2 linked regions of the Solwaraspora sp. WMMA2065 genome follow. The protein of the gene in region 2 interacts with the protein of the main gene of each other region in a pairwise test. Links are inferred from orthologs where the notes say so. Each region holds a gene or a part of one and is shown on either strand. Other genes may lie near its edges. The genes, in order: O7610_RS11640 and O7610_RS00345.

Region 1 (3,253 bases), 2.5 Mb from region 2 along the record:
CCACCGATGCCACCTGTGGCAACCGGATTGACCTGGCCACGCGTGACGACATCGGCGATCAAAGGCGTCACCGACGGTCGCAGATTACTCGACCCGACGGGTCACCATCGGCGTGGGGTCTGGTTTGTCACCCGCCACGACCACCGGCGGGCCAGCCCACGGCCGGTACCGTCGACGGCTGTGGACTATCTCGACGCCGCGACCGCCGCACCGCTGCACCCGGTCGCCCGGGAGGCACTGTCGGCGGCGTTGACCGACGGCTGGGCCGACCCGGCCAAGCTGTACACCCGGGCCCGCCGGGCCGGTCAGCTCCTCGACGCGGCCCGCGAGGTCACCGCCGACGTGCTGCGGGTCCGCACCGACGAGATCTCCTTCACACCCAGCGGTACGGTCGCTGCACACGCCGCCGTCCTCGGCGGTCTCGCCGGGCGGCGTCGGGTCGGGCGCACCCTGGTGCACTCGGCGATCGAGCATTCGGCGGTGCTGCACGCCGGGCAGCGGCACACCGCCGACGGCGGCGAGGCGGTGCCGGTGCCGGTGGACCGGCTCGGCCGGCTCGATATGGCCGCCTGGTCGGGGGCGGTGGCCCGGCCGGGTGTGGCGTTCGCCGCACTGATCAGCGCCAGCCACGAGGTGGGTACGGTCCAACCGGTCGCCGAGGCGGCCCGGGCCTGCGCCGCGCACGAGGTGCCGCTGTACGTCGACGCCGCCCAGTCGGTGGGTCGGATGCCGGTGCCGGACGGCTGGTCGGTGCTGACGGCCAGCGCTCACAAGTGGGGCGGGCTGCCGGGCGTCGGGGTGCTGGTGGTCCGCAAGGGCACCCGGTGGGAGTCGCCCTACCCGGCCGACGAGCGGGAATTCGGCCGTACGCCCGGAGCGGTGAACCTGCCGGCGGTGGTCGCGTCGGCGGCGGCGCTGCGCACGGCGGCCGCCGAGGCGCACGCGCAGGCCGCCCGGTTGTCGGCACTGGTGGACCGGATCCGCGCGACGGTGGCCGCGACGGTGCCCGACGTGGAGGTGGTCGGCGACCCGACCGACCGGCTGCCGCACCTGGTCACCTTCTCCTGCCTGTACGTCGACGGTGAGGCGCTGCTGCACGCGCTGGACCGGCGCGGCTTCGCCGTCTCCTCCGGCTCGTCGTGTACGTCGTCCACGCTGCGCCCGTCACACGTGCTGGAGGCGATGGGGGTGCTGTCACACGGCAACGTCCGGGTGTCGCTGCACCGGGACACCACCGACGCGGAGGTCGACCGGTTCCTGGCCGAGCTGCCGCAGGTGGTGGCCGACCTGCGGGCCGAGGCCGGGGTGGTCGGCCTGTGACCGACGACGACACGGCACCGCAGCGCTCCGGCGGCGAGACGGCGCAGCCACCTGGTAGCGAGGTGGCGGAGACTCTCGACTGCCTGGGTCAGCGCTGCCCGCTGCCGGTGATCGCGCTGGCCCGGCGGCTGCCGCAGCTGCCGGTCGGGTCGGTGGTCCGGGTGCTGGCCGACGATCCGGCGGCCGCCCTGGACATCCCGGCCTGGTGCCGGATCCGGGGCCAGGAGTTCGTCGCCGCGTCGACCGTCGCCGACTCCCCCGCCTTCGACGTCCGCCGCAGCCACTGAAGCCTCCCGCCGAACTGCTAGTCGATCAGCAGCGCCACCGATGTGAGGCTGAGGTACCTAACCTGCTCGTTGATACGTAACTCAGCCTCACATCGGCGTGTCCGCGACAGCCGGTTGAGACACCTCTTCGAGATACACCTCAACCGCCCTCCGGCGGAGCGCACGTCGTGCCGTTCGGCCAGGCCTGTTGGTCCACGGCACCAGGCCCAGCAGAATGCCGGCGTGCGAGGATGGCGGGCGTGAGCGCGCAGAACGGGTGGAGCAAGCTGCTGGAGTCCAACCCTGGGCACTCGCAGTGGTACGTCGACCGGTTCCGGTCGCTGGCCCGCGACGGGGCCGACCTCGACGGTGAGGCCCGGCTGGTCGACGCGATGCTGCCCCGTACGGCACGGGTGCTGGACGCCGGCTGCGGACCCGGCCGGGTCGGCGCGGCGCTGGCCGCCGCCGGTCACGACGTCGTCGGCGTCGACCTGGACCCGGTGCTGATCGATGCCGCCCGGCAGGACCACCCCGGCCCGCGGTGGCTGGTCGGCGACCTGGCCGAGCTGGACCTGCCCGCACAGGGCATCACCGACGGCTTCGACGCGATCGTCAGCGCCGGCAACGTCATGACGTTCCTGGCGCCGGACACCCGCCAGGAGGTGCTGCGCCGGATGCGGCTGCACCTGCGCGACGGCGGCCGGATCGTGGTCGGGTTCGGCACCGACCGGGGCTACCCGGTCACCGACTTCCTGGCCGACATGCACGCCGCCGATCTGGTCGAGGATCTGCTGCTGGCGACCTGGGACCTGCGCCCGTACCGCGACGACTCCGATTTCCTGGTCGCGGTGCTGCGACCGGCCTGACCTCCGCGGTTCAGGTCAGCTGGCGACCGTCGGGCGGGTCGACCCACACCAGCTGTACGGGGTGGACCATCCCGTACAACCGCAGTGCTGCCTTGATGCCGCTGAACGGGTTGGGCAGGCCGCCGTTGGTCGGTACGACCACGGCTTCGTCGTCGAACGCCAGCCCCCAGCCGAGCACTCCACCGTCCTCGCTGTCCTCGCCGGCCTCAGTATCCGCACAGATGGCGAAGCGCGCCGGCGGCTCCCCGTGCAGGTCTTCCAGCAGCCTGCGCTGCTCGTCAACCGTCTCCGACGACCATCGTTCTTCGCTCTCGTTCACCACACGCTCCCCTCCATCGATGGCTAGACGTCTAACGTAAGCAGTTGCATCGAGATTGGCAATAGGCAATGATGACTGCATCGCTAGCGGAAGGCGGGAGTGATGAGCACACGGATGGACCCCTCGGCGCTGCGCTGGCTGATCGGTGCCGAGCTGAGTCGCTACCGGCGCGACGTGCCGATGTCGCTGAGTGAACTGTCCGCCGAGACGGGGATCGGCAAACCCAAGCTCGGGCACATGGAGACCGGCCGCTACCAGCAGTTCCCGGACGACATCGCCAAGGTGCTGCGGACCTGCGGCGCCGATCAGCCGACGATCGAACGGCTCACCTCGCTGGCCGGCCGGTCGGATGCCAAGACCTGGTGGGCTCCCTGGGCGAACGTCGTGCCCGACTGGTTCCGGACCTACGTCGGGTTGGAAGGACTGGCCGACAGCGCGTTCGTCTTCGAGTCGATGGTGCTCCCCGGCCTGCTGCAGACCGA
Region 2 (3,087 bases):
GACCGACAAGCTCGGTGAGTACGGCGCCAGCAAGGTGTACGCCGCCGAGAGCGAGGAGATCGACGGCTACCTGGTCGCTCCGAAGGTGACCGTGCTGGCCGAGCTGATCGGCCGGGTGCAGCCCGGCGCGGTGCTGCTCGCCTCCTCGCAGGAGGGCAAGGAGATCGCCGGTCGGCTCGCCGTACGGCTGGACAACGGCCTGCTGACCGACGTGGTCGACCTGGCCGCCGACGGCACGGCGACCCAGATCGCGTTCGCCGGCGCCACCATCGTCACTTCCCGGGTCACCCGGGGCCTGCCGTTGGTGACGCTGCGGCCCAACTCGGTGGCGCCCGAGCCGGCCCCGGCCACCCCGCAGGTGGAGCAGGTGCAGGTGCAGGTCGCCGACTCCGACAAGCTGGCCAAGGTGGTCGAGCGGGTCGCCGAGCAGTCCGGCTCCCGGCCGGAGCTCACCGAGGCGTCCGTGGTCGTCTCGGGCGGGCGCGGTGTCGGCAGCGGCGACAACTTCAAACTGGTCGAGGAGCTCGCCGACCTGCTCGGCGGCGCGGTGGGCGCCTCCCGGGCCGCGGTCGACTCCGGGTTCTATCCGCATCAGTTCCAGGTGGGGCAGACCGGCAAGACCGTCTCCCCACAGCTGTACGTGGCGCTGGGCATCTCCGGGGCGATCCAGCACCGGGCCGGGATGCAGACCGCGAAGACCATCGTGGCGGTCAACAAGGACGGTGAGGCGCCGATCTTCGAGCTCGCCGACTTCGGTGTGGTTGGTGACCTGAACAAGGTGGTCCCGCAGGCGGCCGAGGAGATCCGCAAGCGCAAGTGAGGTGACCGTCCCGCAGGGCGTCGCGGCCACCGCCGTACCGACCTGACTGATCGGGTCCGGCCGCCTATCCGCCGGACCCGACCCGGCGGATAGGCTTGCTGGTGATGGCTTATCTCGACCACGCCGCGACCACGCCGATGCTCGACGAGGCGGTGGAGACCTACGTCGCCACCGCCCGCCGGGTCGGTAACGCGTCGTCACTGCACGCCGCCGGACGGGCGGCCCGGCGTACGGTCGAGGAGGCCCGGGAGCGGGTCGCCGCCGCCCTCGGCGCCCGGCCGTCCGAGGTGATCTTTACCGCCGGCGGCACGGAGAGCGACAACCTCGCGGTCAAGGGAATCTTCTGGGCACGTTCGGCGGCGGATCCTGCCCGGCGGCGGATCCTGGCCAGCACCGTCGAGCACCACGCCGTGCTCGACGCCGTGCAGTGGCTCGCCGAGCACGGGCAGGCCCAGGTGACCTGGCTGCCGGTGGACGCTACCGGTCGGGTCGACGACGCCACCGTGCAGGCCGAGCTGGACGCCGCCGCCGACGAGCTGGCCCTGGTCACCGTCATGTGGGCGAACAACGAGGTCGGCACAGTGCAACCGGTCGCCGCCGTCGCGGCAATGGCCGCGCGGGCCGGCGTACCGCTGCACACCGACGCGGTCCAGGCGGTCGGTCAGGTTCCGGTCGACTTCGCCGCCAGTGGCGCCGCCGCGCTGACCGTCAGCGGTCACAAGCTCGGCGGCCCCGCCGGCGTGGGCGCCCTGCTGCTCGGCCGGGACGTCACTTGCACCCCGCTGCTGCACGGTGGTGGCCAGGAGCGCGACGTCCGCTCCGGCACGGTCGACACCGCCGGGATCGCCGCGTTCGCGGTCGCCGTGGAGGTGGCGGTGAAACGCCAGGCCGAGCACGCGGCGCGGGTCGGTGCGCTCCGCGACGACCTGGTCCGACGGGTACGCCAGGTGGTACCGGACGTGATCTACAACGGTGACCCGGCCGACCGGCTCCCGGGCAACGCGCACTTCTCGTTCCCCGGCTGCGAAGGCGACGCACTGTTGCTGCTGCTCGACGCCCAGGGCATCGCCTGTTCGACCGGCTCGGCCTGTTCGGCCGGGGTCGCGCAGCCGTCGCACGTGCTGCTGGCGATGGCCGACGACGACGAGCGAGCCCGCTCGTCCCTGCGGTTCAGCCTGGGCCACGACTCCACCCGGGCCGAGGTCGACGCGCTGGTGGCGGCCCTGCCCGGTGCGGTCGAGCGGGCCCGCCGGGCCGGCGCGGTCCGCGGCACGAAGGCGACGCCGCCCGCCGCCGGCTGACCCGGGGCCGCTGCGGGACGATTACCCTCGAACCGAGGCGACGATCAGGCAGGAGATGGGTACGGTGCGAGTGCTGGCGGCGATGTCCGGCGGGGTCGACTCGGCGGTGGCGGCGGCTCGGGCGGTGGCCGCCGGGCACGACGTGACCGGTGTGCACCTGGCGCTGTCGCGCAACCCGCAGACGTACCGCACCGGGGCCCGTGGCTGCTGCACCGTCGAGGACGCCCGGGACGCCCGGCGGGCCGCCGACGTGATCGGCATCCCGTTCTACGTCTGGGACATGGCCGAGCAGTTCCACAGCGACGTGGTGGACGACTTCGTCGCCGAGTACGCCGCCGGGCGTACCCCCAATCCGTGCCTGCGCTGCAACGAGAAGATCAAGTTCGCGGCGGTGCTGGACCGCGCGGTGGCGTTGGGGTTCGACGCGGTGGTCACCGGCCACCACGCCCGGCTCGGCCCCGACGGTCTGCTGCGGCGCAGCGTCGACCTGGCCAAGGACCAGTCGTACGTGCTCGCCGTGCTCAACCGGGCCCAGCTGGACCGGGCGATGTTCCCGCTCGGCGACTCGACCAAGGCGCAGGTCCGGGCCGAGGCGGCGCGGTACGGGCTCGCGGTGGCCGACAAGCCCGACTCACACGACATCTGCTTCATCGCCGACGGCGACACCCGTGGATTCCTCGCCGACCGGCTCGGCAACGTCCCGGGCGACGTGATCGACGCGACGACCGGCGCGGTTGTCGGCCGCCACGACGGGGCGTACGCGTTCACCGTCGGCCAGCGGCGTGGCCTGGGCATCGGGGTGCCCGCGCCGGACGGTCGACCCCGCTACGTGCTGTCGATCACACCGACGAGCAACACGGTGACCGTAGGCCCGGCCGAGGCGCTGGACGTCGACGCGGTGACCGGTGTCCGCCCGGTGTGGATCGGCGGGGACCGGCCAACCGGTCCGGTCGAGGCGATGCTCCA

Evidence for each region.
Region 1: the proteins of O7610_RS00345 (region 2) and O7610_RS11640 interact in binary tests that used the Escherichia coli proteins (3 or more experiments, as listed by UniProt). The link is inferred for Solwaraspora sp. WMMA2065 from one-to-one orthologs.

Annotation. Positions count from the first base shown.
Region 1 is NZ_CP128361.1:2,586,060-2,589,312, forward strand. The notes cover bases 55-2,994. They hold O7610_RS11640 (sulfurtransferase TusA family protein), read left to right. Parts: upstream 55-1,382; coding sequence 1,383-1,607; downstream 1,608-2,994. Other genes in these bases: O7610_RS11635 (cysteine desulfurase family protein), read left to right, coding at 181-1,320; O7610_RS11645 (class I SAM-dependent methyltransferase), read left to right, coding at 1,838-2,452; O7610_RS11650 (hypothetical protein), read right to left, coding at 2,463-2,771; O7610_RS11655 (helix-turn-helix domain-containing protein), read left to right, coding at 2,874-2,994. In the rest of the region: more of O7610_RS11655, read left to right, coding at 2,995-3,253. UniProt on the Escherichia coli protein: Sulfur carrier protein involved in sulfur trafficking in the cell. Part of a sulfur-relay system required for 2-thiolation during synthesis of 2-thiouridine of the modified wobble base 5-methylaminomethyl-2-thiouridine (mnm(5)s(2)U) in tRNA.
Region 2 is NZ_CP128361.1:75,008-78,094, forward strand. The notes cover bases 249-3,022. They hold O7610_RS00345 (cysteine desulfurase family protein), read left to right. Parts: upstream 249-924; coding sequence 925-2,121; downstream 2,122-3,022. Other genes in these bases: O7610_RS00340 (electron transfer flavoprotein subunit alpha/FixB family protein), read left to right, coding at 249-820; mnmA (tRNA 2-thiouridine(34) synthase MnmA), read left to right, coding at 2,186-3,022. In the rest of the region: more of O7610_RS00340, read left to right, coding at 1-248; more of mnmA, read left to right, coding at 3,023-3,087. UniProt on the Escherichia coli protein: Master enzyme that delivers sulfur to a number of partners involved in Fe-S cluster assembly, tRNA modification or cofactor biosynthesis. Catalyzes the removal of elemental sulfur from cysteine to produce alanine.